2 regions of the Pseudoxanthomonas sp. SORGH_AS_0997 genome follow, and region 2 is predicted to be linked to the other one. Evidence: riboswitches for the same ligand, from Rfam matches in the RefSeq annotation. Region 2 holds a riboswitch; the other holds the start of a gene.
The links. A riboswitch is a leader RNA that binds a small molecule or an ion and turns the genes downstream of it on or off. The one in region 2 is predicted to bind cobalamin.
Positions count from the first base shown of each region.

Region 1: another riboswitch for cobalamin. It lies ahead of btuB (TonB-dependent vitamin B12 receptor); the one in region 2 lies ahead of metE (5-methyltetrahydropteroyltriglutamate--homocysteine S-methyltransferase).

Region 1 is NZ_JAVIZI010000001.1:2,624,966-2,639,832, forward strand. Features, by position in the region: gene queD (6-carboxytetrahydropterin synthase QueD) at 1-31, shown strand, start outside; gene QE438_RS11495 (GAF domain-containing protein) at 797-1,282, shown strand; gene QE438_RS11500 (TfoX/Sxy family protein) at 1,279-1,653, shown strand; cobalamin riboswitch at 1,681-1,911, shown strand; gene btuB (TonB-dependent vitamin B12 receptor) at 2,056-3,933, shown strand; gene QE438_RS11510 (DUF6691 family protein) at 3,988-4,404, opposite strand; gene QE438_RS11515 (YeeE/YedE family protein) at 4,401-4,826, opposite strand; gene QE438_RS11520 (MBL fold metallo-hydrolase) at 4,823-5,707, opposite strand; gene QE438_RS11525 (metalloregulator ArsR/SmtB family transcription factor) at 5,778-6,131, shown strand; gene gph (phosphoglycolate phosphatase) at 6,136-6,786, opposite strand; gene QE438_RS11535 (CusA/CzcA family heavy metal efflux RND transporter) at 6,957-10,139, opposite strand; gene QE438_RS11540 (efflux RND transporter periplasmic adaptor subunit) at 10,334-11,323, opposite strand; gene QE438_RS11545 (TolC family protein) at 11,320-12,591, opposite strand; gene QE438_RS11550 (hypothetical protein) at 12,663-13,040, opposite strand; gene dinB (DNA polymerase IV) at 13,079-14,179, opposite strand; gene QE438_RS11560 (hypothetical protein) at 14,491-14,793, shown strand.
Region 2 is NZ_JAVIZI010000001.1:3,274,446-3,289,312, reverse strand. Features, by position in the region: rRNA gene QE438_RS14315 (23S ribosomal RNA) at 1-1,599, shown strand, start outside; rRNA gene rrf (5S ribosomal RNA) at 1,746-1,860, shown strand; gene QE438_RS14305 (YdcF family protein) at 2,618-3,436, opposite strand; gene QE438_RS14300 (catalase) at 3,593-5,686, shown strand; gene QE438_RS14295 (hypothetical protein) at 5,858-6,412, shown strand; gene QE438_RS14290 (hypothetical protein) at 6,693-7,118, shown strand; gene QE438_RS14285 (response regulator transcription factor) at 7,289-8,038, shown strand; gene QE438_RS14280 (histidine kinase famiy protein) at 8,195-9,709, shown strand; cobalamin riboswitch at 9,824-10,077, shown strand; gene metE (5-methyltetrahydropteroyltriglutamate--homocysteine S-methyltransferase) at 10,309-12,600, shown strand; gene QE438_RS14270 (fructose bisphosphate aldolase) at 12,778-13,665, shown strand; gene QE438_RS14265 (LysR family transcriptional regulator) at 13,744-14,643, opposite strand; gene QE438_RS14260 (sulfite exporter TauE/SafE family protein) at 14,729-14,867, shown strand, end outside.

The DNA.
Region 1 (14,867 bases), 650 kb from region 2:
CAGCCGCTATCGCGGACCGCGCGCGGACTGACACCAAGGCGCGTCATCGACCCGCGGCCGACCGTTCGTCGGTCGTACCGACAGGGGATGTTGCATCGCACCAAGTCCGGCGTTATGCTGCGTCGCAACAGCAGTTCTCGCGCCGGCGCGCCGCGCCACGCAACCCCCATTTGTGTGGGTCCCTCCCCCCGCACAAATCCAGGCCCGACAGGTCCCTCCCCCTGTCGGGCCTTTTTTTTGTCTCCGCCACCAGGGTGCAGGGCCGGGAAACACGCTTCGCCGACCGCTCTTCGCTCCGCTCGTGTTCGGTGGGAGCCTGTAGAGCGGAGCTCGCTCCGCTGGGGCCCTCCCATGAACCGAACGAAGAGCAGCGGAGTCCCCAAAAGGGGATTGCCACAAGCTCCGCTCTACAGATTGAGGAGACAGTCGCTCCCACGGAGATGGGAGCCCGATAGCGCGCCGCCACGGGCCCGAACGGTCGAGGCTCCCCAGTGAACCAAGCAGGACCTCTTTCGACCGAAGCCGATCATCTCGACGCGCGCGGCAGCGGGCCGGCGGGCGGGGGCCGCGACGAGCGAGGCAGGAAGCCGAGCGCCTTAAGGCAGGGCAGGACGCCCCGACTGAGGGAAAAGCGGCCACCGCCCGCCGGACCGCTGCCCAACCGAAGCCAGAACGCGCACGCCCCCGCGATCCTCGATCGCAAGAACCAAGCTTTCCGCGCCGCGGGCACCGGGGACATAGCGTTTCCTGCACAACCATGGCCGGTCTGCGCGCCATGCGTCGTAGAATCCACGACATGTCATTCGCGACCCAGACCCTCTCCGGGACCAAGCCCGAGCAATACGCGCAGCTGCTGGAGCAGGCGCGCGGCCTGATGTACGGGGAAACCGACCGCATCGCCAACGCCGCCAACCTCGCCGCGCTGCTCTACCACGCACTGCCCGGCTTCAACTGGGCCGGGTTCTATTTCTTCGATGGCACCGAGCTGGTGGTCGGGCCGTTCCAGGGCCTGCCGGCGTGCGTGCGCATCGCCCTGGACAAGGGCGTGTGCGGCGCGGCGGCCAGCACCCGCCAGACCCAGCGCGTCCACGACGTGGAAGCCTTCCCCGGCCATATCGCCTGCGACGCGGCCTCGCGTTCGGAGCTGGTGGTGCCGCTGGTGAAAGACGGCGCCCTGATCGGCGTGCTGGACATCGACAGCCCCCAGGTGGGCCGCTTCGACGAAGACGACCAGCGCGGCCTGGAAGCCATCGCCGCGGCCTTCGTGGACGCCCTGGCGTGAGCACCACGCAGCTGCGCAACATCGGCCCCAAGTCCGCTGCGTGGCTGCGTCAGGTCGGCCTGCGCACCGAAGAGGACCTGCGCGCGGCCGGTCCCGTGGAAGCCTTCATGCGCATCAAGCGCGCCGGCTTCCGCCCTAGCCTCAACCTGCTCTACGCCCTGGAAGGCGCCCTGCTGGGCTGCCACTGGCAGGACGTGCCCGACGCCCGCCGCCAGCAGATGGTGGCCGAGGTCGAGGTCGCCGCCGCCGCATTGCCCGCTCCGCGCGGCCGCCCCGCCGCCGCACCGGTGACCACCACCCGCCACGATGAGGAAGGCGGCGCCGCACCCACGTTCGATTTCTTCGACAGCCCCGGCCGCGACAGCGACTGAGCGCCGCGCCAGGCGCCGGATCGCGTACAATCCGCGCCGCTTTCAGGTGACCTGCCGCGCATCCATCGCGTCCAGGTTGAAACGGGAAGCCGGTGAGCCCCGCCACGGGACGAATCCGGCGCTGCCCCCGCAACGGTAAGCGAGCCATGCCAACGCATCGGCCACTGCGTGCCCTAGCGCACGCGGGAAGGCGCGACGGCGGAAGGAGTGCCTTCCAGCTCGCAAGCCCGGAGACCGGCCTGAGCAGCACGGGTTCGTACCGAACCCACCACCGGTTGCGATGCGGAGGGCGTCGCGCGTGCCGCGCCCACGCCTTGCCGTGCGCGCTGTCCGCCTGTGTTGCCTTCCGTCGCCGCGACTTTCCTGCCTTGCACGTGCGAGGCGCGCGACGGAGTTCCCCACATGAAGACCACCCTGCTCTGCCTGGCCATCGGCCTGAGCCTTTCCGCCACCGCCCTGGCGCGGCCCGCCGACGACGCCACCGATCTGGACCAGATCAGCGTCACCGCCACGCGCACCGAAGTCGCCGTCCAGGACAGTCTCGTCCCCGTGCAGGTCATCTCGCGCGAGGAGATCGAGCGCAGCCAGGCGACCTCGCTGCCCGAGCTGCTGGCCGGCCGCGCCGGCATCAACATCGCCAACCAGGGCGGGCCGGGCAAGCTGACCAGCGTGTTCCTGCGCGGCAGCGAATCGGATCACGTGCTGGTGCTGGTGGACGGCGTGCGCATCGGCTCGGTCACCGCAGGGCTGGCCGCGTTCCAGGACCTGCCGGTGTCGCAGATCGAGCGCATCGAGATCGTGCGCGGCCCGCGCTCGAGCCTGTACGGCTCCGAAGCCATCGGCGGCGTCATCCAGATCTTCACCCGCAGCGGCGGCAAGGGCCTGACCACCTACGCCCAGGCCGGCTTCGGCAGCCATGGCCTGCGCGACCACAGCGCCGGCTTCAGCTATCGCGGCGAACGCGGCTGGCTGTCGGCCAACGGCGGCTACCAGGACACCGACGGCATCAACGCCTGCCGCGGCACCGCCGGCGATGCGGCCCATCCCTTCGGCGCCGGCTGCTACGCCGACGAGCCGGACCGCGACGGCTACCGCAACACCTCCTTCGGCCTGCGCGCCGGGATCGACGTCACCGACACGCTGGCGCTGGAGGGCAACTTCCTCAACGCCGACAGCTACAACGAATACGACGGCACCCTGTTCGGCGGCAACGAGGCCAAGAGCCTGCAGCGCGTGGCCGGCGGCAAGCTGCGCTGGAACCCGAGCGAGGCGTTCCAGCTGACCGTGCAGGCCGGCCGCAATGACGACCAGGCCGACAACTACTTCGCCGATGCCGATACCGGCACGCGCAGCTTCGTCAGCACCTTCGACACCCGCCGCGACACCGCCTCGGCGCAGGGCGACTACCGCTTCGCCGAAGGCCAGACCTTCACCCTGGGCGTGGACTGGCTGAACGACCGCGTCACCAGCACCACGCCCTACGACATCGACGCGCGCGACAACACCGGCGTGTTCGCCGAGTACCAGGGCAGCTTCGGCGCGCACGCGCTGCAGGCCTCGGTGCGCAACGACGACAACGAACAGTTCGGCTCGCACACCACCGGCAGCCTGGGCTATGGCTTCGGCTTCGGCAACGGCTTCAAGTTCACCGCCAACGCGGGCACCGGCTTCAAGGCGCCCAACTTCAACGACCTGTACTACCCGGGCTTCAGCAATCCGAACCTCAAGCCGGAGAAGAGCAAGTCGCTCAACCTGGGCCTGGCGCAGTACGGCCAGGGCTGGAACTGGACCTTCAACGCCTACGAGACGCGCATCGAGGACCTGATCGGCTACGACACGGCCTTCAACATCGTCAATGTGGACAAGGCCAGGATCCGCGGCGCCGAGCTGACCGGCTTCGTCACCCTGGCCGGGCTGGACATCAACGCCCAGCTCAGCCACGCCGATGCGCGCGACGACGGCGACGGCGCCAACCACGACAAGTGGCTGGCGCGCCGCGCACGCGACACCGCGCGACTGGACCTGGACTATGCGATCGGCGACTTCCGCATGGGCCTGACCGGCAACGCCGCCGGCAAGCGCTACGACAACGCGGCCAACACCGAGCGCCTGGCCGGCTACGGCACGATGGACGTGCGCCTGGAGTACGCCCTGTCGCGCGACTGGACCCTGCTGGCCAAGGCCGCCAACGTGTTCGACAAGGACTACGAGACCGTCCAGTGGTACAACCAGCCCGGCCGCGAGTACACCGTCAGCGTGCGCTGGCAGGCCAAGCAGTAAGCCTTCGCCCAGGAAGGTTTGCAGAGAAGAGCCGGCGCGTTGCGCCGGCTTTTTTTATGCCCCCGCCAGCAGCCGGTGCAGCGCCATGCCCGCCAGCATGGCCGGCACGAACCACAGCGCTTCGCCGATGCCGGCACCGAGGCCGACCAGCGCGGGGCCGGGGCAGTAGCCGGCCAGGCCCCAGCCGGCGCCGAACAGCGCGGCGCCCAGCAACAGCGGACGATCGATCGCGCGTGCGGCCGGCAGCGAGAACGACGGCGCACACACCGGTGCCTGACGTCGCCGGATCAGCGGAAACAGCGCGCCGCTGGTCAGCACCGCGCCGCCCAGGACGAACAGCAGACGCGGATCCCAGTGCCCGGCGACATCCAGGAAGCCCAGCACGCGCTGCGGATCGGTCATGCCCGAGACCACCAGGCCGACGCCGAACAGCGCGCCACAGGCCGCCGCGGCCCAGACCTGCCGGTTCATGGCCCCCTCCATACATGCCGCACCAGGAAGGTCACCGCCATCGCCACCGCCATGAACATCGCAACGGCGGCCAGCGAGCGACGCGAATGCAGCGCCAGCCCGCAGACGCCGTGACCACTGGTGCACCCATTGCCCATGCGTGTGCCGACCCCGACCAGCAGACCGGCCACGATGAGCAGCCACGGCGGAAAGCCGGCGCGCGTGGGCTGTGTGGATGGCAGCGCGTGCAGCGCCAGACCGCCCACGCAGATCAGCCCCGCCAGGAGGGCCAGCCGCCAGGCCAGGCCCTCGCCGGGCGCCAGCAGCGCGCGTCCGGCGATGCCGCTGACGCCGGCGATGCGCCCGGTCAGCCACAGCAGCGCGCTGGCCGACAGGCCGATCAGCACGCCGCCGGCCAGTGCGCCGCTCCACTCCAGGCTCATTGCACGCCCAGCCGATTGAGCGGCAGGCGCAGATAGGCCACCCCGTCCGCCTCGGCAGGCGGCAGACGACCGCCGCGGATGTTCACCTGCAGGGCCGGCAGCAGCAGGCGCGGCACCGGCAGGACCGCATCGCGCGCGCGACGGCGGGCGACGAAGTCGGCCTCGCTCGCGCCCTGGCCGACATGCAGGTTGTGCGCACGCTGCTCGGCGACACTGACCTCGACCTTCGGCACGGCGCCCTGCGCCGGATAGTCGTGGCACAGGAACAGGCGCGTGTCCTCCGGCAGCGCCAGCAGGCGCTGGATCGAGGCGTACAGCTGCGCCGCATCGCCGCCGGGGAAATCGGTGCGCGCCGTGCCCGAGGCCGGCGCGAACAGCGTGTCGCCGATGAAGGCCGCATCGCCGATCACATAACTCAGGCTGTCCTCCGTGTGGCCCGGCGTGGCGAGCACGCGCACGGTCAGCGCGCCCACCTGCAGCACGTCGCCGTCGTCGAGCAGACGGTCGAACTGGCGTCCATCGGCCACGAATTCATCGCCCAGGCCGAACAGCGCCTTGAAGCGCGCCTGGATGCCGACGATGCCGCGACCGATGGCGATCCCCGCGCCGAGCGCATCGCGCAGATAGCCGGCCGCGCTGAGATGGTCGGCGTGGGCGTGGGTCTCCAGGATCCACAGCACGTCCAGCCCCTGTTCGCGTACCCAGGCCAGCAGCGCGTCCGAGGAGGCGGTGGAGGTGCGCGCGGCGTTGGCGTCGTAATCCAGCAGCGGATCGATCACCACCGCCGCCGGACTGTGCGGATCGCGCACGACATAGGTGAGCGTGCCGGTGGCCGGATCGTGGAAGGGCTGGACCTGCGGCGAGGAAGATGCCGGTGACATCCGAAACTCCCGTTGCGTCATATTTTAGATTTGTCTAAATTAGACGCATCGAAAACGAAAGGTCAAGCCCATGCCCGCCCGCCTGCCCTCGCCTGCGCTGGATGCCGCCGCGATGGCCAGCCACGCCCAGGCCGCGAGCGCGCTGCTGAAGGCGCTGGCGCATCCGGCGCGGCTGCGCGTGCTGTGCCGGCTGGTGGAGGGCGAGGCTTCGGTGGGCGAACTGCAGGCCAAGAGCGCCCTGTCGATGTCGGCGCTGAGCCAGCACCTGGCAGTACTGCGCCAGGCCGAGCTGGTGGACACCCGACGCGAGGCCCAGACCATCTTCTACCGCCTGCTCGACAGCCCGGCGCTGGGCGTGATGCAGGCGCTGCATGCGGCCTATTGCACGCCTGCCGGGAAAACGCAGCGCCCGCGCCGGCGCTGAACCCTCAGCGCAGCGCGAGCAGTTCGGGGAAGGTGTCGAGCACCGCGACCGCGCCGGCGGCGTCGAGGTCGTACTGCTTGCGATAACCGTAGCGCAGCAGCACCAGCGGCACGCCCGCGTTGTGCGCGGCCAGCGCGTCGCTTTCCGAATCGCCCACCATCAGGCTCTTGCCGGGATCCACGCCGAACTGCGTGGCCAGGTGCCACAGCGGCTCGGGCGCCGGTTTGCGCTGGGCCAGCGTGTCGCCGCCGACGATACCGTCGAACAGACGCAGCACGCCGCGCGCCTCCAGCAGCGGGCGCACGAACTGCTCGGGCTTGTTGGTGCACACCGCCAGCCGCACGCCCTGCCCGTGCAGCGCCTCCAGCGTGTCGGCCACGCCCGGATACAGCTGGCCATCCAGCGCGGTATCCCCGTAGTGCTTGAGGAAGCCGGGCATCACCGCGTCGATGTCGGCATCGCTGCCGGCTGCGCGCATGGCGTAGGTGATCAGCTGGCGCGAGCCCTCGCCGATCCAGTTGGTGATCTGCGCCAGGTCGAAGGTCCGCAGCTTCCAGTCGGTGAGCGTGCGGTTGACCGCCTCGGCGATGTCCGGCGCGCTGTCCACCAGCGTGCCGTCCAGGTCGAAGATCACCAGCGGGTAGGGGAAGGACACGGTGCGCTCCACGCGACGAAGGGGAGCGGCATGTTAGCCGCCGACGCGTAGCGCGGCGTTCAAGCCAGGCCGCGGCGTCGGCGCTACAAGGCCCCGGCAACCGCCCGCCGCCGCCTGCGGGCGGCGACGGCGGCCGTGAGCCACACGTCGGGCAAAGCCCGAACGCCGCCTTACACCGCCTCGCGCCGATGCGCCCAGCGATACAGCAGCGGCAGCACCAGCAGGGTCAGCAGCGTCGAGGACACGATGCCGCCGATCACCACCGTGGCCAGCGGCCGCTGCACCTCGCTGCCGGCGCCGGTGTTGAACGCCATCGGCACGAAGCCCAGGCAGGCCACCAGCGCCGTCATCAGCACCGGGCGCAGGCGGCCGAGCGCGCCCTCGCGCACGGCCTGGGCCAGCGCCACGCCGCGCACGCGCAGATCGCGCACGAAGCTCACCAGCACCAGCCCGTTGAGCACGGCCACGCCGGACAGCGCGATGAAGCCGATGCCCGCCGAGATCGACAGCGGCAGTCCGCGCATTGCCAGCGCCAGCACGCCGCCGGTGAGCGCCAGCGGCACGCCGGTGAACACCACCGCCGCATCGCGCCCATTGCCGAAGGCCCAGAACAGCAGCGCGAAGATCAGCGCCAGCGTCGCCGGCACCACGATCGCCAGTCGTCGGCTGGCCGATGCCAACTGCTCGAAGCTGCCGCCGTAGCTGATCCAGTAGCCGGTCGGCAGCTCGACCCGCGCATCGACCGCCTCGCGCAGACGCTGCACGAAGCTGCCCAGGTCGCCCTGGCGCACGTTGGCGGTGACGACGATGCGGCGCTTGCCGTCCTGGCGGTTGATCTGGCTGGGGCCTTCGCTGATCTCCAGGCGCGCCAGCTCGCGCAGCGGCACCGTGCGCGGCACGGCGCCCGTGCGTGGCGTGTTCCAGCCGCCGACGCGGCCGGCCTCGTCGGCGTCGTCGCCAGCCAGCGCCGGTGCCAGCGAGATCGGCAGGTCGGCCAGCGCGGCCGGGTCGCCGCGCAGCGCCTCGGGCAGGCGCACGACGATGTCGAAGCGGCGATCGCCTTCGAACAGCTGGCCGGCCACTTCGCCGCCGATCGCCGTGGCCACCGTGTCCTGCACGTCGCCGGCGTTGAGCCCGTAGCCGGCCAGCGCGGCGCGATCGGGCAGCACGGAGAGCAGCGGCAGGCCTTCGGTCTCCTCCAGGCGCACGTCGGCCGCGCCCGGCACGCCGCGGGCCACGGCCTCGATGCGCGCGCCGACCTGGCGCAGCGTGTCCAGGTCGTCGCCGTACAGCGCGACGGCCACGTCGGCGCGCACGCCGGAAAGCAGCTCGTTCATGCGCATCTGGATCGGCTGGGTGAACTCGTAGTTGTTGCCCGGCAGCGCCTGCACCGCGGCTTGGATCTGGCCGATCAGCGCGTCCTTGGACTTGCGCGGATCGGGCCACCGCGCGCGGTCCTTGAGCATGATGAAGGTATCGGCCACCGAGGGCGGCATCGGGTCGGAGGCCACCTCCGGCGTGCCGATCCTGGAGAACACGCGCGCCACCTCGGGGAAGGCCAGCACCCGCTTCTCCACCCGCTGCTGCATGTCCACCGACTGGCTCAGGGAGGTGCCGGGAATGCGCATGGCGTGCATGGCGATATCGCCTTCGTCCAGCTGCGGAACGAACTCGCTGCCCAGGCGCGTGGCCAGCGCACCGCACAGCGCCACCAGCGCGAGCGCGGCGAAGGCGACCACGCGCCCATGGCGCAGGCTGGCGTCCAGCAGCGGCACGTAGCTTCGCCGCAGCCAGCCCATCACCCGGTTCTCGCCGGTGCGCACGCGACCGCCCAGCCACAGCGCGATGGCGGCCGGCACGAAGGTGAGCGAGAGCAGCATCGCCCCGCTCAGCGCCAGCACCACGGTGATGGCCATGGGGTGGAACATTTTTCCCTCCACGCCGGTGAGCGCGAAGATCGGCAGGTAGACCGCGGTGATGATGCCCAGGCCGAACAGGCTGGGCCGGATCACCTCGGCGCTGGCGCGCGCGGTTTCCTCGAAGCGCTCCTCGTCGGTGAGCACGCGGCCCAGTTCGCGCTGGCGCAGGCCGAAGCGGTGCAGGCAGTGCTCGATGATGATCACCGCGCCATCGACGATCAGGCCGAAGTCCAGCGCGCCCAGGCTCATCAGGTTGGCCGACACGCCGCCGCGGGCCATGCCGGTCAGGGTGAACAGCATCGCCAGCGGGATCACCGCGGCGGTGATCAGCGCCGCGCGCAGATTGCCCAGCAGCGCGAACAGCACCAAGATCACCAACAGCGCGCCCTCCACCAGGTTCCTGGCGACCGTGGCGATGGTGCGCTCGACCAGCGCGGTGCGGTCGTAGGTGGGCGTGGCGGTAACGCCGGGCGGCAGGCTGCGCTGGGCGACCTCGAGCTTCTCGGCCGCCGCGCGCGCCACGCTGCGGCTGTTGGCGCCGACCAGCATCATCACCGTGCCCAGTACTACCTCGTGCCCGTCCTGGGTGGCGGCGCCGCTGCGCAGCTCCGGCCCCTCGGCGACCCGGGCGACATCGTGGACGTGGATCGGCACGCCCTCGCGCCGCGCCAGCACGATGTCGCCCAGTTGGTCGATGCCCTCGACCTGGCCGGGGATGCGCACCAGCAGCTGCTGGCCGTTGCGCTCGATGTAGCCGGCGCCGACATTGCGGTTGTTGACGCGCAGCGCCTGCACGACGTCTTCCAGCGTCAGGCCGAGCGCGCGCAGCTGCGCCGGATCGGGCGTGACGTGGATCTGCCGCGCGTGGCCACCGATGGTGTTGACCTCGGTCACGCCGGGCACCGTCCGCAGCTGCGGGCGGATCACCCAGTCCTGCAGCGTGCGCAGATCGGTGGCGGTGTAGCGGCTGCCATCGGGCTTGCGCGCGTCGGGCGCGGCGTCGACGGTGTAGGCGAAGATCTCGCCCAGGCCGGTGGCGATGGGCCCCAGCTGCGGGTCCAGGCCCTCGGGCAGCTGCGCGCGCACCTGCTGCAGGCGTTCGGCGACCTGCTGGCGGGCGAAGTACAGGTCGGTGCCATCGACGAAGGACACGGTCACCTGCGAAAGCCCATAGCGCGACAGCGAGCGCGTGCGCTCCAGCCCGGGCAGTCCTGCCATGGCCGTCTCCACCGGGAAGGTGATGCGCTGCTCGGCCTCCTGCGGTGCGTAGCCGGGCGCGGCGGTGTTGATCTGCACCTGGACGTTGGTGATGTCCGGCGTGGCGTCGATGGGAAGCTTGGTGAAACTCCAGGCGCCGACGGCGATGAGCACGCCGGTCAGCGCCAGGACCAGCCAGCGGTGGGCGATGCTGAGGCGCAGGATGGACTCAAGCATGGGGGCGTCCTCCCGGGACCGTGTTGGTCATGCCTCGTGCGACAGACGCCATCGCCTGCATCGGCGTGATCTGCGCGCATGCGGGACGCCCGTGATGTGGCGATGTCGTCCCGTCGAGCGCGAAGGCGCTGGATTGCCGCGAGCGCGGCAACGAAGGGGACGGCCGGGCGTTAGGCGCGGCGTTCAAGGCAGCCTCAATGCGCATGGCCGGCCCCCGCCTTGCCGAGATCGGCCTTGACCACATAGCTCTGCTCGACCACGACCTGCTCGCCCGGCTTCAGCCCGGAGAGCACGGCCGCCTGGGTCGCGTCGCGCTGGCCCAGTTCGACCGCGCGGGCGACGTAGCGGTCCTGGCCCTCGCGCACGAACACCACCTGTCGCCCCTCCAGCGTCTGCAGCGCGGCCAGCGGCACCACCAGCGCCGCCGGCGTGGTGGCCACCACGATGCGCGCCTTCACCGCCGCGCCCGGGCGCCACAGGCCGTCGTCGTTGCGCAGCAGCGCGCGCGCCACGGTGCTCTGGCTGGCCGTGGCCGTGCCGGGCAGCACGCGTTCGAGCGTGGTGCGGGTGCTGACGCCATCGGTCATCCGGGTCACGGTGACCGGTACGCCGGCGGTGATGTGCTGGGTGTCGCTGCCGAAGACATGCAGGTCCACCCACAGCGTGGACAGGTCGGCGATCTCGAACAGCGCGGCGCCCTCGCCCACCACCCCGCCCAGCTGCGCGCCGCGTGCGGTGATCACGCCACCGATCGGCGCACTGACGGTGTAGGAGGTCAGGCTGAGATTGCTTTCGATGCTGGCCAGCGCCTGCCCGGCGCGCACGCGATCGCCGACGTTGGCGCGCAGGCTGCGCACCGGGCCGGGGAAGCGCGCGGTCGCCTGGGCGATGCGGCCATCGACCGGCGTCAGCACGCCCTGCACCTCGTGCGCGTCGGCGATGGTGCCCGGCCCGGCCGGGGCGACGCGGATGCCGGCTTCGCGCGCGATGTCCGCGGGGATCACCGTGCTGTCGGCCTCGGCGTCCTCCCGCGCACCTTGCGGCGTATCGGCGTGCTCGTCGCGGGTGGCGGTTTGCGCGTGATCGTCCGTCGCGACGGCCGGCGTCGCGTCCTTGCCGCAGGCGGCCAGCAGCAGCGTGCCGAACAGCAGCAGACAGCGCGGGAGGTGGGAATGCGTGTTCATGGGCTGATCTCCTGCGCAGCGTGGGGCGCCACCACCGGTTGCCCGGTCAGGCGCTGCAGTTCGATGAGGGCGGTCTGGGCCTGCGCGGCGGCATCGAGCTGGCGCCGCAGCGCCTCCACGCGCTGGGCCTGCAGCTGCGCCCATTCCAGGTAGCTGATGGCGCCGGCGCGCCAGGCGCGTTCGGCGGCGCGTTCGGCCTGCTGCAGGCGCGGCAGCACGTCGCGCGCCAGGCGCTGTGTCTCCAGTTGCGCGGTCAGGTAGCGACCGTGCGCCTCGGCCAGCGTCGCATGCAGCTGCAGCAGCACCGCGTCGCGCTGCAGCGTGCTGATCGCCAGCTCGGCCTGGGCCGCGCGGATCTCCGGCTCGGCGCGCCGCGCGCCGCCCAGCGGCAGGCTGAAGCCCGCCACCAGCGCGGTGTCGCCCGCATCCTGCAGGCGGCGCACGCCCAGCTGCCATTGCACATCGGCACTGCGCGCACTGGTGGCCAGGCGCAGCTGCGCCTCGTTCACGCGCGCCTGGCCGGCGACGATGGCCAGCTCCGGCGTGCGTTCGAGCAGACGGCTCAGGGCGTCGAAGGACTCAAGCCGCGGCAGGGCCTCCAGATCGCCGCTGACCGCGTCGAAGTCGGCCTCGCGCTGGCCCCACAGCGTGGCCAGCTGGCGGCGCGCGGCCTGGCCGGCCGCCAGCGCGCGGTCGCGGTCCAGTTCGGCCTGGGCCAGCTGCGCCTGTGCGGTCAGCAGCACCGACTCGGGCGAGGCGCCGGCCTGCAGCCGCGCCTGCGCCGCCTGCACGGCGCGCCGGCGCTGGTCGATGTCCAGCTGCGCGATGGCCAGCGCGCGCTGGGCCAGGGCGATGGCCTGGTAGCGCTGGGCGACCTGGGCCAGCACGTCCAGGCGGGCGGCCTCGCGCCGCGGCGCCAGCGCGTCCAGGTTGGCCTGGGCCAGCGCGCGGCGCGCGTCGAGCTTGCCGCCGCGTTCGAGCACGCCGGACAGCGAGACGGTCAGCTCGGCGCTGTCGAAGGCGCGGGTCTGCCCGCTGCCCAGCGCGTTCTCCAGTTCCACGCCGAGGCTGGTCGCCGGCGCCAACGCGGCGGCGTCACGGCGCGCCTCCAGAACCGGTCGCTCGCCGTCGATCAGGCGCAGCTGGGGATGGGTGTCGGACACGCGCCGCAGCGCCTCGTCCAGGCTCAGGGGAGCCGGCGGCCGGTCCTGCGCCAACGCGCAGGGCACGGCCGCGAAGGCGGCCAATGCCGCCAGTCGCAACCACATGGGGAATCTCCGAAAGGGCGATGACGAATCCCCGCGGCGCAGCCTTCACGGGCGCCGCGGGCAAGGGATCGTCAGGCCGCGATCGGCGGACGCAGCGCCAGGCTCGGGGTGTGCGAACGCGCGGGCAGGTCCGCACGCGCCTGCGGGGCCGCACGCACCGCCGCCATCGGCAGCAGCGCGAACTGCGAGGGGATCGCGGTCAGGTGGCCGCAGCAATGCGCCGCATGCATCAGCGCATGCAGCAGATCGCCCGCATCGTCGGCATCGTCCGTGTCGGCGGCCAGCGCGTGCCCATCGGCCTGATGCAGGTGCGCGGCGCTGCCGCGCGTGGCCTCATGCAGGTCGCCCACCGCCGCCAGTACCGGATTGGCCAGCACCGCCAGCAGCAGCACGGCCAGCGCCGGCAGGCGCAGCCAGGACAGGCAGCGAGGGACGATGCGCAACGACATGGACGCCGATGCTAGTGCGCGCGCCGCGCGTTAAACAATCACATGGCCGGTTTGTCATCGCCCGCAGGCGCCAGACCATGGTCAAACAGCGCGCCCTGCACCGCCACCTCCTCGCGCTCGCGAAAGCCCGACAGGCCCACGCCGACCAGGCGATAGCGCGTGTCGGCGGGCAGGTCCACGCGTTCGCGCAGGGCCAGCGCGATGCGGGTGAAGGCTTCCAGCGAGGTCGGCGGCGCCTCGGGCGTAAAACTGCGGGTGAGGATGCGGAACTGCGCGGTCTTGAGCTTGAGCACCACGGTATGGCCGATGCGCGGGGTCTTGCGCGTGGCCGCCCACGCCTTGGCCGCCATGCGCACGATCGGTTCGTCCAGCTCCTCCAGCGGCACGTCCACGGCGAAGGTGTCCTCGGCCGAGATCGACTGCACGGGCTGGTCCGGCTCCACCGGGCGCTCGTCGATGCCGCGCGCGCGCCGGTGCAGCGCCGCGCCGAAGCGACCGAAGCGCAGGCTGAGCTCCTCCAGCGAGCACGCGCGCAGCTCGCCGACCGTGGTGATGCCCAGCTCGGCCAGCTTCTGCTCGGCGACCTTGCCCACGCCGGGGATGCGCCCGACCGGCAGCGGCGTCAGGAACGCCTCGACCTGCGCCGGCTTGATCACGTACTGGCCGTTGGGCTTGTTCCAGTCCGAGGCGATCTTGGCCAGGAACTTGTTGGGCGCGATGCCCGCCGAGGCGGTCAGCTGCGTGGTCTCGAAGATCTGCGCGCGGATCGCCTGCGCGGTGGCCGTGGCGCTGGGCGAGGCGATCTTGGGGTCGGTCACGTCCAGGTAGGCCTCGTCCAGCGACAGCGGCTCGACCAGGTCGGTATGGGCCAGGAAGATCTCGCGCACCTGCCGCGAGACGGCCTTATAGCGGGTGAAGTCCGGCGGCACGAAGACCGCGTCCGGACACAGCCGCTCGGCGCGCACCGCCGGCATGGCCGAGCGCACGCCGAACACGCGCGCCTCGTAGCTGGCCGCGCACACCACCGAGCGCGCGCCGCGCCAGGCCACCACCACGGGCTTACCGCGCAGGGACGGGTCGTCGCGCTGTTCGACCGATGCGTAGAAGGCATCCATGTCGATGTGGAGGATCTTGCGCATGGGATGCGCAGTATCGCGCGCGGCCGGTGGGGCAAGCCACCGGAAACGTTGACATGACGCAGCGCTTGATCTGTTTGGCTGTCGTCGGGCGGGACGATGTGCGGGCGGGATCGGATGTTGCGTCGCGATCAATCGTTCGCTCGCACGGGAGTCGCGATTTACATTGCGGACGTCCGGAACTGTTCGCTCATGGTGGCCAAGTCGGGTGAGCATTCGTATCGCGACGAGACCGTGATGACGGTTGCGCCAGCGGCAGCTCGGCAGTGCTAGAACTGCAGCGGGAATGATTCCCACCAAAAGGAGATTGACGGATGAAAGCAATCATCGTTGGAGCCGCGCTGGCGGTTGGCACCGCCCTCTCACTCACCCCCGGAAAGGCGCAGGCGTCGTGTGTCGCCGTGTGCAACATGGCGTACAGGCAGTGTCTGTCCAGTGGCAATCCCGAAGATCAGTGCGAGACCAAGCTGGAGATGTGCATGGAGCGATGTGAAGGGCAGCCGAGTACCGCCGAAGCGCAGCGCACCCGCCTGCATATCAAGGACCAGAATGGGCAGGAGATCCTGATCGGGCAAACCCGGCCTGTGAGCCTGCTTCCGCTCGAGTCGAAGACCTGATCCATTCGACGAAAAAGATGAAGAGAGGCGCCGGTTTTGCACCGGCGTTTCTTTGGGGGCCTGCCTCTCGCCGC
Region 2 (14,867 bases):
AGCCCGCACGCCGAAAGCCCAAGGTTTCCTTGCGCAACGTTAATCGACGCAGGGTTAGTCGGTCCCTAAGGCGAGGGCGAAAGCCGTAGTCGATGGGAAGCAGGTTAATATTCCTGCACCTCGCGTAAGTGCGATGGAGGGACGGAGAAGGTTAGGCAGGCCAGGCGTTGGTTGTCCTGGTGAGAGCGTTGAGGCGGTTCCCTTTGGCAAATCCGGGGGAGCAACGTTGAGACGAAGGACCAGCCCTTTAGGGCGAAGCTGCTGATATCACGCTTCCAGGAAAAGCTCCTAAGCTTCAGCTTACGCAGACCGTACCGTAAACCGACACAGGTGGGTAGGATGAGAATTCTCAGGCGCTTGAGAGAACTCGGGTGAAGGAACTAGGCAAAATAGCACCGTAACTTCGGGAGAAGGTGCGCCTCTTCTGGTGAATAGCTGGGGGAGGCCGAAGTGACCAGGCCGCTGCGACTGTTTATCAAAAACACAGCACTCTGCAAACACGAAAGTGGACGTATAGGGTGTGACGCCTGCCCGGTGCTGGAAGGTTAATTGATGGGGTCAGCCGCAAGGCGAAGCTCTTGATCGAAGCCCCAGTAAACGGCGGCCGTAACTATAACGGTCCTAAGGTAGCGAAATTCCTTGTCGGGTAAGTTCCGACCTGCACGAATGGCGTAACGACAGCGGCGCTGTCTCCACCCGAGACTCAGTGAAATTGAAATCGCTGTGAAGATGCAGCGTTCCCGTGGCAAGACGGAAAGACCCCGTGAACCTTTACTATAGCTTTACATTGAACGTTGAGTTCGTCTGTGTAGGATAGGTGGGAGGCTATGAAACTGTGGCGCTAGCTGCAGTGGAGCCAACCTTGAAATACCACCCTGATGTGCTTGACGTTCTAACCTAGGTCCGTTATCCGGATCGGGGACCATGTATGGTGGGTAGTTTGACTGGGGCGGTCTCCTCCCAAAGAGTAACGGAGGAGCACGAAGGTACGCTCAGCGCGGTCGGACATCGCGCACTGTGTGCAAAGGCATAAGCGTGCTTGACTGCAAGATCGACGGATCAAGCAGGTACGAAAGTAGGTCTTAGTGATCCGGTGGTTCTGTATGGAAGGGCCATCGCTCAACGGATAAAAGGTACTCCGGGGATAACAGGCTGATACCGCCCAAGAGTTCATATCGACGGCGGTGTTTGGCACCTCGATGTCGGCTCATCACATCCTGGGGCTGTAGTCGGTCCCAAGGGTATGGCTGTTCGCCATTTAAAGTGGTACGCGAGCTGGGTTCAGAACGTCGTGAGACAGTTCGGTCCCTATCTGCCATGGGCGTTGGAGATTTGAGAGGGGCTGCTCCTAGTACGAGAGGACCGGAGTGGACGAACCTCTGGTGTTCCGGTTGTCACGCCAGTGGCACTGCCGGGTAGCTATGTTCGGAAGCGATAACCGCTGAAAGCATCTAAGCGGGAAGCGCGCCTCAAGATGAGATCTCCCGGGACACAAGTCCCCTAAAGGAACCATCAAGACTAGGTGGTTGATAGGTCAGGTGTGTAAGCGCTGTAAGGCGTTGAGCTAACTGATACTAATGATCCGTGTGGCTTGACCATATAACCTCAAGTGGCTTCGCCCTAGCGAAGACCACCTTAGCCTCGACGCACGTCGATGCTCACTAATCGCTCTCTACATCACAAGTAACTACGCGAGACTGAGCGCCTGATCCAGCTGTATCGGATGGCGACGCTCCAACGGTCTCCCTGGTGAAATTAGCGCTGTGGTCCCACCCGATCCCATCCCGAACTCGGAAGTGAAACGCAGCTGCGCCGATGGTAGTGTGGCTTAAGCCATGCAAGAGTAGGTCATCGCCAGGGCCTTACCCCAGACCCCCTCAGATCTCACGATCTGAGGGGGTCTTCTTTTGCGCATGGGAAAAGCAAAGCCCCTGCGCGGCGTCGGGCGATCGAGCGGCGCGGCAAGGCGACGAGGCGCCGAGGCACCGGAAATGTGCGGATGGCTGGAAGCGGAGTGCCGGCACGGCCACGTGCTGCACAGGGCCGCACACCGTGAGCCAGGCACGGCCGCGTATGCCGATGCATAGAGCCCGCGGGCCTGCGGTGGGCTGGCTGATCTGCACCTCCGAAGCCCAGTATCTGCGGGGCAAAGCAATGGAATGCGCGGGTGGCCATCGCACCTAAGATGCTGCCAACAGCATTGATCATCCTTGAAACGGCGCCAGTTTTCGCCGCCAGCCGCAGACGTTGTTGCGTGCGCCAGGTGCTCGATAAGCGGTGCAGCAGATCGGGCCGCCGATGCGGGGGGCGCTGCATCCGATGACGGGTGCCCGATGGAGCTCGCCTGCAATGGACCGCGCCGCCCTTCGCCCTGCGCCCGACGCCGCGCTGATGCCAAGGCGCGGCGAACGAGCGTGAGGAGGGACGTAGCCGGCTGAGCTGCCTTGCTTGTCGGATGTCACCGCACGACTCTGCGGAGCGGTCGGGCGCTGCTAAAGCGGGCTTACTTCGTGGCGCTCAGTGCTGTGGCGGTCCATGTCCGCCGGCGGTGTCTGCTCGCCAGGCCTGGCCAGGGTCGCGGCTGGCCGCTAATCGCTGGGTGTCGGGCCAGTGGGCACTAGTGGGCGGGAGGGAGCGTCACCGGCCGATCGCGCAGGCGCGGATGCGAAGGCACGGCGTCCGGCGTGGGTCTGACGGGAGGGTCGTTGCGGCCGAGCCAGTTGTACCAGTGGTAGCGGGCGATGCCGAGCCACTCGACGGCGGCCAGGTCGCTGATCAGCAGGTTGTAGCTGTTGGGCAGCCAGGAGGCGAACGGCGCGGTGTAGTCGCTGCGCGCCGGGGTGGGCTGCAGGCCGAAATGGCGGAAGTACAGCAGGCTGCGGCGCATGTGCAGGCCCGAAGTGACCAGGACCAGCGGTCCATGCGCCCTGCTCGAGAGCAGGCGGGCGGTGAACTTGGCGTTCTCGAAGGTGTTGCGCGAGGCTTCCTCCTTCAATACGTCCTCGGCCGGCACGCCGGCCTCTTCGATGAGCGACGCATAGAGCTCGGCTTCGCTGTTGCCGAGGCCGGCCGGGTCGCCGCCGGACACCAGCACCTTGCAGCCCTGCGTGGCGGCCTTGCATGCGTCGAACAGCTGCACCGCGCGCAGGATGCGGCTGTAGGCCAGTGACTGCGGTTCGATGCCGCCTTCGTGCGGCAGCCGCTGCATGCCCATGCCCAGCACGATGATCACCGCGTCCGGCTGCCAGTCCACGCGTGCCGGCGCGCGTTGGCCGGCCTGGGTAGCGTCGACGATCCAGCCGGCCAGTACGCCATTGCCCAGCAGCCAGAACACCAGGAACCAGGCCACGCCGACAGCACGCGCGATGCGCGGGCGACGCAGCCGAAAGAGCAGCGCCGTCAGCAGGACGCCGAAGGCAAGAAACAGCAGCGACATCACGCAGGTCCCTGGGGCGATGCGTGCATGGTCGCAGATCGCGGCGGCACCTTGGGAGCATCGCGTGAAGGCGATGCGAGCGGCAATCCACAAACAGTTGACGTCTTCGCGACCAGGATCGTGAGTCCCTTCGCCCGCCACCTGGAGCAGCACGCCATGGCCGCACGCAAACCCATCCCCAAGCCCGCCAACCCGCCCGCCGACCAAGGCGCCGTCACACGCGGCGAAGGCGACGAGCTCCACCAGCAGGCCGGCGGCACGCATCCCGCACTGACCACCAACCAGGGCATCCCGGTCAGCGACAACCAGAACTCGCTCAAGGCCGGCCCGCGCGGACCGACGTTGCTCGAAGATTTCATCCTGCGCGAGAAGATCACCCACTTCGACCATGAGCGCATCCCCGAGCGCATCGTGCATGCCCGCGGGACCGCGGCGCACGGCTATTTCGAGCTGACCAAGTCGCTGTCCAAGTACACCACCGCCAAGCTCCTGACCGAGACCGGGGTGAAGACGCCGGTGTTCACGCGCTTTTCGACCGTGGCCGGCGGCGCGGGCTCGGTGGATACGCCGCGCGACGTGCGCGGCTTCGCGGTCAAGTTCTATACCAAGGAGGGCAACTGGGATCTGGTGGGTAACAACATCCCGGTGTTCTTCATCCAGGACGCGATCAAGTTCCCCGATCTGATCCACTCGGTGAAGATGGAGCCGGACCGCGGCTTCCCGCAGGCGGCCAGCGCGCACGACACCTTCTGGGACTTCATCTCGCTCACGCCCGAGTCGATGCACATGATCATGTGGGCGATGAGCGACCGCGCCATCCCGCGTTCGCTGCGCATGATCGAAGGCTTCGGCATCCACAGCTTCCGTCTGCTGGACGCGCAGGGCAACAGCACCTTCGTGAAGTTCCACTGGCGGCCCAAGCTGGGCCTGCAGTCGCACGTCTGGGACGAGGCGGTCAAGGTGGCCGGCGCGGATCCTGACTTCCAGCGCCGCGACATGTTCGAGGCGATCAGCAGCGGCGACTTCCCGGAATGGGAGCTGGGCGTGCAGCTGTTCACCGAGGAACAGGCGGCGCAGTTCCCGTTCGATCACCTGGACCCGACCAAGCTGATCCCGGAGGAGACCATCCCGCTGCAGATCATCGGGCGCATGGTGCTGGACCGCTGGCCGGACAACTTCTTCGCCGAGACCGAGCAGGTGGCCTACTGCCCGGCCAACATCGTGCCCGGCATCGACTTCTCCAACGATCCGCTGCTGCAGGGACGGCTGTTCTCGTACCTGGACACGCAGCTCTCGCGGCTGGGCTCGCCCAACTTCCATCAGCTGCCGATCAACGCGCCCAAGTGCCCGTTCCACAACAACCAGCGCGACGGCCACATGCAGATGGGCGTGCCGAAGGGGCGCGTGGCCTATGAGCCGTCCTCGCTGCAGGAAGACAGCCCGCGCGAGACGCCGGCCGGCTTCCGCAGCCACGCGATGGTCGATGATGGCGCCAAGGGCCGCGTGCGGCCGGAAAGCTTCGCCGACCACTACAGCCAGGCGCGGCTGTTCTACCGCAGCCAGACCAAGCCCGAGCAGGCGCATCTGGCGTCGGCGCTGGTGTTCGAACTGTCCAAGGTCGAGACGGCGCATGTGCGTGAAGCCGTGATCGGTCATCTGCGCCACGTCGATGCCGACCTGGCCCAGCGCGTGGCCAATGGCCTGGGCCTGGATACGCTGCCGCCGCCGGCGCAGGCCAAGGTCGAACCGATCGACATGCCGCTCTCGCCGGCGCTGCAGCTGATCGGCAAGATGAAGGACACGCTCAAGGGCCGCACGGTCGGCATCCTGGTGCATGACGGCTCGGACGTGGGCACCGTCAAGGCATTGCAGAAGGCGGCCAAGGACGCGGGCGCGACGGTCAAGCTGGTGGCGCCCAAGCTGGGCGTGGCGCTGTCGGACGGCCGGAAGGTCAGCGCCGATGGTCAGCTGGCGGGCACGCCGTCGTTCGTGTTCGATGCGGTCGCGGTGGTGCTGTCGGCCGACGCCGGCAAGGCGCTGGCCAAGGATTCGGCGGCGATCGATTTCGTCAGCAACGCCTGGGCGCATCTGAAGGCCATCGCCAGCGATGCGGGCGCCGCGCCGCTGCTAAAAGCCGGCAACGTCGGCAAGGACGCGGGTATCGTCGATGCGGCCGACACCAAGGGCTTTATCGCCGCGGCCAAGACGCGGCAATGGGCGCGTGAGCCGAAGCTGCGCATGCTGGCCTAAAGTTTTCGCCAAGCATGGCCCGACGGGCACGCCGGCTTCTGCCGGCGTGCCCTTGTCGTTTCAGGCGATGCGAAGCGCACCCGGATGTCGTGACCTGTTCAGCGATTCACTGCGCGGCCATCACGTGCGGCTCAGTAAATCTGAGCCACGCATTCTCTCCATCCGACCACCATGGCCGACCTCGCAGTGCAATCCGACGTTCTCGTCGCCATCCTGCTCGCCGCGCTTCTTGCCGCCGTCCTCGTCCTGCTGGTCCAGCCCTTGTTCGGCGGCCGCAAGCGCGCACTGCACGACGCCGACTGGGAACCGGAGCGCCAGCAGCTGGCCGTGGATCTGGACCAGTGGGCGGCTGACCTGCGCGTGCTGGCCACCTCGCTGCGCCTGGGCCACTGGGGCGATGTGCGCTACGCGCTGCAGTGGCGCACGCTGGATCCGCCCGCTTCGTTGGTGGACGCGCTGGACTGGGATTCGATCAGCGGCCAGCGGGCGGAGGTGCTGGCGCTGTCCAAGGTGATCGGCCACGCCGACGAGCTGGCGCAGATCGCGGTGATGACCGACCAGGTGGCGATGCTGCAGGGCGGCGCCGCAGTCACGCGCGACACCGTGACCTACGCCGCGGCCGACTATGCCAATGCGTTGCTGGTGCTGGCCGACGCCGCGGCCAAGGCACGTGCCGAACTGCGCCCGGACGCACGGGTCGCGGCGATCGCCCAGCCGACCGGTTGAGCGCGCGGCTGCTTATCGTCTTGTCACACATCGCGGCGTTGGGCCCTGTTGCTGGCGGTACACCGATCCTTGTGCACGAGTGCGAGAGAGGCCTCGTGTGCGCCTTCGGTTGTCGACCGCAGGTCCGGCGGATGCACATCCGCCTCGCTGGCGTCGTGCTGTCCCATCCGCGCCTCGTCCCGCGCATGACGTCTCTGCGAAGCGGACAGGGGAAGCATTGATGTGGCCAGTCTCGCGCGTCTTCGAGCGCGCCAAGCTCAGGCACGCCAAGCGCGAAGCCTTGACCGCGCGTCGGCTGCGCAGTGCGGCGCAGGCCAGGGCGGACGAGGAAGCGCATCGGCTGTGGATGGCGGCGGCCCAATGCAGCTGCGTGCTCGAGCGACTGCGTCGCCGTGTCGGTGCGCGGGACCAGGACGGGCGCCTGCTCGAACAGGCGCGCAGGCTGGCGCTGTTCGAACTCGATGCCGAGCGCGCGATTGCCGCACTGCGGATGCGGGTGCTCCAGGGCACCCATAGCATCGACGAGCAGCGGGCGCGTTCGGTCACCGCGCGTGACCACCTGGAAACGGCGGCCGACGAGCTGGAACTGCGCGCCAATCTGGTCGATGCCGGGCAACAGGCGCGCCAGCTGCGCAAGCACTCCGAGGTGCTGCTGAGCGAAAGCAGACAACATCTACTCGCCACCTGCGCGCCACAAGAGATGTAGCTGCCCACACGCGAAGCGTCAGCACCGCGCGAAGACGTCCTGACCTCAACGCCACATCGCTGAGCGAAGAGAAAACGCGATGCGTTCAAGCAGCAGTAAGTGGTCTCGCCTTCACCCGGCATGGGCGGGGGCGCAGCGATGGTATCGGCACACTTCCAGGACCTGCCCCTATGCGCGCCTTCCAACAACGGCACACCCTGCTGCTGGTCGATGACGACTACACGATTGCCACGGCGACCGGTGAATATCTCGAATCGATCGGCTACGACGTCGACTACGCCCACGACGGACTCGAAGGCCTGCGCCTGGCCAGCGAGCAGCACTACGACGTGATCCTGCTAGACGGCAAGATGCCGCGCATGGACGGGCTGGATGTCTGCCGTGCGTTCCGCCGCGAGGTCAAGCGCAGCACGCCGATCATCTTCCTGTCGGGCCGCGAGCGGGTCGAGGATCGCGTGACCGGCATCGAGGCCGGCGCGGACGACTACCTGGTCAAGCCATATGCCCTGCCGGAACTGCAGGCCCGCCTGAACGCGCTGATCAAGCGCCAGCGCCGTCAGCTGGCGGGCACGCGGCTGACGGTCGGCGATCTGACCCTGGAGACGGAGAACTACACGGTCAAGCGCGCCGGCCAGCGGCTGTCGCTCTCGCCGATCCAGTTTCAGCTGCTGGCGGTGCTGATGCGGCATTCGCCGGCGATCGTCACCCGGGCCCAGCTGGAGCGCGAGATCTGGGGCAGCGACCTGCCGGACTCGGACACGCTGCGCAGCCACATCTACAATCTGCGCAAGGTCATCGACAAGCCGTTCGATAGCCCGCTGCTGCACACCCACCTGACCTTCGGCTTCCGTCTGGCGCCAGTGGACCAGCCGCTGCCATCGACGCAGGCCGAGACCGATTCGGCCGCCGTGGCGGCCTGAGACGGCCCCTGGGCCCGGCGTCGGTCCCTTCCCACTCACCAAGGATTGCGCTTGCCCCAGGAAACCGCACCCGGCTTCAAGTCCCCGGCGATCGACGACCTGCGCCTGAAGGGTCACAAGTCGGACATCTTCTTCGCGGCGGTGGAAACCACCCGCATGCCGATGATCGTCACCGACCCGCACCAGCCCGACAACCCGATCATCTTCGCCAATCGCGCCTTCATCGAGATGACCGGCTACAGCGCCGAAGAGCTGGTCGGGCGTAACTGCCGTTTCCTGCAGGGCAAGGACACCGACCGGGCCACGGTCGCGGCGATACGCGAATCGGTGGCGCAGAACCGCGAGTTCGCCGCGGAGATCCTGAACTACCGCAAGGACGGCACCTCGTTCTGGAACGCCTTGTTCACCTCGCCGGTGTTCGACGAGCAGGGCAATCTGATCTTCTTCTTCGGTTCGCAGCTGGACGTCAGCCGCCGCCGCGACGCCGAGGTCGCACTGCGCCAGGCGCAGAAGATGGAAGCGGTCGGCCAGCTGACCGGCGGCATCGCGCACGACTTCAACAATCTGCTCCAGGTCATGAGCGGGCACCTGGAGCTGCTGGGGATGCTCAACAGCGCCGAGAAGCCGGACCAGGCGCGCATCGAGGCCGGCATCGCGCGTGCGCAGGCCGCCGCCAAGAAGGCCGCCACGCTGACCCAGCAGCTGCTCGCATTCGCGCGTCGCCAGCGGCTGGAGGGCCGGACCACCAACCTCAACACGCTGGTGTCGGGAATGATCGACCTCGCGCACCGCTCGCTGGGCGACGATGTCGAGCTGGTCACCCACCTGGACGCCTCGCTGTGGAACGCCAAGCTGGACAGCACCCAGGCCGAGGTGGCGCTGCTGAACATCCTGCTCAATGCGCGCGACGCGATGGAGGATCGCCCGCAGCGGCAGGTGACCATCGAGACGGCCAACGTGGAGGTGGACCAGAGCGATCTCAGCAGCCCCGACTTCCATCATCTGGCGCCGGGTCACTATGTCAGCGTGGCCGTGACCGACACCGGCTGCGGTATGCCGCTGGACATCCAGCAGCGCGTGCTGGAGCCGTTCTTCACCACCAAGGAGGAAGGCAAGGGCACCGGGCTGGGCATGAGCATGGTGTACGGCTTCGTCAAGCAGTCCGGCGGCGCGGTGCGCATCTATTCGGAGGTGGATCGGGGCAGCACGATCCGGCTGTATTTCCCGGCCCAGCCCAGCGAAGGCGGCAAGCCGCAGCTGCCCGAACCGCGGGCCAGCGGCCGCGGCGGCAGCGAACGGATCCTGATCGTGGAGGACCGTGAGGAGGTCGCGGCGGTGGCGCAGATGTTCCTGGAAGCGGCCGGCTATCAGACCGAGGTCGCCAGCAACGCGGCGCAGGCGCTGGAGCTGCTGAAGGCGAGCGACCCGTTCAATCTGCTGTTCACCGACCTGATCATGCCGGGCGGCATGAATGGCGTGGTGCTGGCCCATGAGGTCATGCGGCGCAGCCCGGCGACCAAGGTCATCCTCACCACCGGCTATGCCGAGAACACGCTGGCGCGCAGCGACGCCGAAGGCGCGCAGTTCGACGTGATCAACAAGCCCTATACCCAGCGCGACCTGCTCAAGCTGGTCCGTCAGGTGCTGGACGGCCCGACCGGCGTGGGCTGAGCTGCGGCGGCGGCTGCGCCATCAAGCAGCTGCGAGACGACGAGGCCCCGAAAGGGGCCTTTTCGTTGGCGCGACCGATCCGTGAGCCGCCTTGACGCGCCCGCCAGACGGCGCGTAAGGTGCGTCCGTCGTGGTTCCATCGCTTCATCCACATGAAGCGATGGATTAAACGGGAATCCGGTGAAGGCGCGCCCCGTGCGCGTCCATTCCGGAGCTGCCCCGCAGCGGTCATTGGAAACGAAGCCTGCCAACAGCACTGGTCCGCGCCGCAAGGCATCGGGCCGGGAAGCGGCAGGGAGTAGGGGGTGCGGACCCGTTCCGCGCCGTGTCCATGAGCCCGAAGACCGGCCCCGGCCGGAGGACCCTGCTCGGTCTTCCGCTTCGACCTGGCACCGCTCGCGGGAGCGGCACGGGCGCGTGATGCGGCGGGCGCGAGGCCCGGTGCCGCAGGCGTGCGCGTGTGGAGGTTTCCGCGCACGGGGCCGGTTCGCCCGCGGGGGCGAAGGTCGCTGGCATGGCACGTTGCAGCCGCAGGGCTGTAAGGCGTGGCGTGCGGTTCCTTCGTTCCTCAATGCCCACACGCAATGAGGATCCATTCAATGACCAGCGTCACCAACCTCGGCTTTCCGCGCATCGGACCACGCCGTGAACTCAAGCACGCCCTGGAGCGCTACTGGAAGGGCGAGGACAGCGCCGACACGCTGCAGGCTACCGCTGCGGCCCTGCGCGCACAGCACTGGCAGCTGCAGCGGCAGGCCGGCGCCGACGTCCTGCCCAGCAACGACTTCTCGCTCTACGACCATGTGCTGGACACGGCGTTCCTGTTCGACGCCCTCCCGCAGCGTTATCGCGCCCTGGCCGACGTCGACCCGTTGGCCGGCTACTTCGCCATGGCGCGCGGCGTGCAGACCGGCGGCATCGACCTGCGCGCGCTGGAGATGACCAAGTGGTTCGACACCAACTACCACTACATCGTCCCCGAGCTGCATGCCGGCCAGCAGTTCGCCCTGCGCGGCGACAAGCCGGTGGCGCAGTTCCTGGAGGCCAGGGCCGCCGGCTTCGACACGCGTCCGGTGCTGCTGGGGCCGGTGAGCTTCCTCCTGCTGTCCAAGACCACCGATGGCAGCGACCGGCTGGCACTGCTCGAGCGCCTGCTGCCGGTGTACGCGCAGCTGCTCGAACGCCTGCATGCCGCCGGCGCGGCCTGGGTGCAGATCGACGAACCCACGCTGGTGCTGGACCTGGACGAGGCGGCGAAGGCGGCTTTCGCCCGCGCCTATGCGTTCCTGGCCCAGGCGCCGCGCTCCAGGCTGCTGCTGACCACCTACTTCGGCGCACTGGGCGACAACCTGGACCTGGTCGCGCGGCTGCAGGTCGAGGGTCTGCACGTGGACCTGGTGCGCGCGCCGGAACAGCTCGACGCGGTGCTGCAGGCCTGGCCCAAGGGCCGCGTGCTCTCGGCCGGCCTGGTCAACGGGCGCAATGTCTGGCGCACCCACCTGGACAACGCGCTGACGCTGGCGCGCTATGCGCAAGGGCACGTCGGCGCCGACAACCTGTGGCTGGCGCCGTCGTGCGCGCTGCTGCATGTGCCGGTGGACCTGGAGCAGGAGAAGGCGCTCGATGCCGAACTCAAGTCCTGGCTGTCCTTCGCCCGGCAGAAGCTGGGCGAGCTGCGCGTGCTGGCCGACGCGCTGGACGGACGCGAAGGCGCGGAAGGCCCGCTGGCGCAGCAGCGCGCCCGCCTGGAATCGCGCCGCCAGTCGGCGCGCGTGCATCGGCCCGAGGTGGCCCGGCGCCTGGCCACGCTGAGCGAGGCCGACAGCCGGCGCGCCTCGCCTTACGCCCAGCGCCGTCTGCTGCAGGAGCAGGCGTTCGGGCTGCCGGTGTATCCGACCACCACCATCGGCTCGTTCCCGCAGACCCAGCAGGTGCGTCAGGCGCGCGCCCAGCACAAGGCGGGCAAGCTGTCCGACGCCGACTACGAGACCTTCCTGGAGGCCGAGACCGAGCGCTGCGTGCGCTTCCAGGAACGCATCGGCCTGGACGTGCTGGTGCACGGCGAGTACGAGCGCAACGACATGGTCGAGTACTTCGGCGAGCAGCTGGACGGCTTCGCCTTCACCAAGCTGGGCTGGGTGCAGAGCTACGGCAGCCGCTGCGTCAAGCCGCCGATCATCTTCGGCGACGTGGTGCGCCCGAAGCCGATGACCGTGCGCTGGTCGCGCTACGCCCAGTCGCTGACCCAGCGGCCGATGAAGGGCATGCTGACCGGCCCGGTGACGGTGCTGCAGTGGTCGTTCGTGCGCGACGACCAGGCCCGCAGCGAGACCTGCCGGCAGATCGCGCTGGCCCTGCGCGATGAGGTCAACGACCTGGAGGCCGCCGGCATCGGCATCATCCAGATCGACGAGCCGGCCATCCGCGAAGGCCTGCCGCTGCGCCGCGATGCGTGGTCGGACTACCTGAATTGGGCGATCGAGGCCTTCCGTATCTGCGCCAGCGGCGTGGGCGACGCGACCCAGATCCACACCCACATGTGCTATTCGGAGTTCAACGACATCATCGATGCGGTGGCGGCGATGGATGCGGATGTGATCTCGATCGAGACCTCGCGCTCGCGCATGGAGCTGCTCGATGCGTTCGTGCGGTTCCGCTATCCCAACGGCATCGGCCCGGGCGTGTACGACATCCACTCCCCGCGCGTGCCCTCGGTGGAGGAAATGGTGGAACTGCTGCGCAAGGCGCGGGCGGTGCTCAGCCCGCAGCAGCTGTGGGTCAACCCGGACTGCGGCCTGAAGACCCGCGGCTGGGACGAGACGCGCCATGCGCTGGAGCAGATGGTGGAAGCCGCAGGCCGCCTGCGCGCGGATCTGGCCCAGGCGGCCTGATGCGCGCGTGCCGCGCCTGCGCTGCAGGCGCGGCATTTCGGCGCACGCGGCACACCACGCGGCGTGTCCCCGGCTGAAACCGTTATGAAGCCGATAACGTTTTCACGGCTGCCAGCGACGCGGGGCTTGCGTACACTCTGGCTCCCCCATCTTTCATAGGACTTGCCGACCGTGTCGATCAACCAGGAACAGCGGGACAAGATTGCTTCCGGCCAGGGCTTCATCGCCGCACTGGACCAGAGCGGCGGCAGCACGCCCAAGGCGCTCAAGCTCTACGGCGTCGACGAGTCGGCCTATTCCAACGATGCGGAGATGTTCGCGCTGGTCCACCAGATGCGCGAGCGCATCGTCACCAGCCCGGCGTTCACCGGCGAGCGCGTGGTCGGGGCGATCCTGTTCGAGCGCACGCTGGACGACCGCTTCGCAGGCGAAGAGGCCGCGCACTACCTGTGGAACGTCAAGCAGGTCGTGCCGTTCCTGAAGATCGACAAGGGCCTGGAGGACGAGGCCAACGGCGTGCAGCTGCTCAAGCCCATCCCGGGCCTGGCCGAGCTGCTGGCCAAGGCCAAGGCCAAGGGCGTGTTCGGCACCAAGGAGCGCTCGGTCATCAAGGCCGACAACGCCGCCGGCATCGCGGCGGTGCTGGACCAGCAGTTCGAGCTGGGCCAGCAGGTGCTGGACGCCGGCCTGGTCCCGATCATCGAGCCGGAGGTGGACATCAAGGCCGCCGACAAGGCGCAGATCGAGACCACGCTGAAGCAGGGCCTGCTCGAGCGCCTGGACAAGGTCGATGCGGCCACGCCGGTCGTGCTCAAGCTGACCCTGCCCAGCGTCGATGGCTTCTTCAAGGAACTGGTCGACCACCCCAGCGTGCTCAAGGTGGTGGCGCTGTCCGGCGGCTACAGCCGCGATGAGGCCAACGCCAAGCTGGCCCGGAACCCCGGCATCATCGCCAGCTTCAGCCGCGCGCTGACCGAGGGCCTGAGCGCGCAGCAGAGCGACGAGGAGTTCAACAAGACGCTCGATGCCACCATCGAGTCGATCTACCGCGCCTCGATCGCCTGATCGACGCGGACGGTGTGGTTCACGCAGGCCCCGCTTCGGCGGGGCCTGTTGCGTTTCAAGGGCCGCGGCAGGCGGGCTTCAACGATCGGCGGCGCGGTCGGCCCAGTCGGCCAGGTGACTGCGCAGGGCCTGCGCGGTCGGCGACAGCGGGCGCGCGCCGTCCCAGCACAGGCACAGGCGTCGCTGCGCCCAGGGCTCGTGCAGCGCAACGCCGCGAACACACGGCCCAAGCCGCGCCAGCGCGGCGGCCGGCACCACGGCCACGCCTGCACCGGCAGCAACCATCGCGCCGATGGCCTCGAGTGTACGCAGCCGCACGCGATATGCCAGACGCAGGCCCAGCGCCGCCGCCTGGGCGTCCAGATGCCGCTGCAGGGCACTGCGTTCGGGCAGGCCGATCCAGGGTTCGGCCGCCAGATCGGCCAGGCTCGGCGCCTGCGCACTGGCGGCGGCATGCGCGGGCGGCAGCAGTGCCACCAGGGTGTCGCGCGCGAAGTGCTGGCGTTGCAGGCCTGGCGAGGCCGCGGCCTCCGACAGGATGCCCAGCTCCACCACGCCGGCCTCCAGCGCCTTGGCGATCTCCTCGCTGCTGCGCTCCAGTAGCTCCACGTCGATGTGGGGATGGGCCGCCAGCCAGGAGGCCAGCGCGGCGGGAAGCGCCTCGCTCATGGTCGCGGTATTGACCATCAGGCGCACGCGTCCGCGCGTCCCGCGCGCGTGATCGGCCAGTGCGTGCCGCAGCAGCGCCGACTGCTGCAGGATCGAGCGCGCGTGATGGGCCACCGCCTCGCCCGCCGCGGTGGGCCGGATGCCCTTGGGCAGGCGGTCGAGCAGGACGACCCCGGCGTATTCCTCCATCGCGCGCAGGCGCTCGCTGGCGGCGGCCAGCGACAGGTGCGCGCGCTCGGCGCCGGCGGTGATGCTGCCGGCGTCCAGCACGGCCAGGAACAGGCGCAGGTCGGACAGATCGAATCGCAAGGCCAAGGGCTCCTTCGGCTGGCCCGAAGGTCGGCATCGGACAGACCGCATTGTGCCCGCGCGCGCCACGCCGTTTCATGGCGGCATGCAGATCTCGACGGAAGTGTGGTGGCTGATCGTGCTCGGCACGTTCTTCGTGGCCGGCTGCGTGAAAGGCGTGACCGGCATGGGCCTGCCGACCGTGGCCATGGGCGTGCTGGGCGCGCTGATGTCGCCGGCCTGGG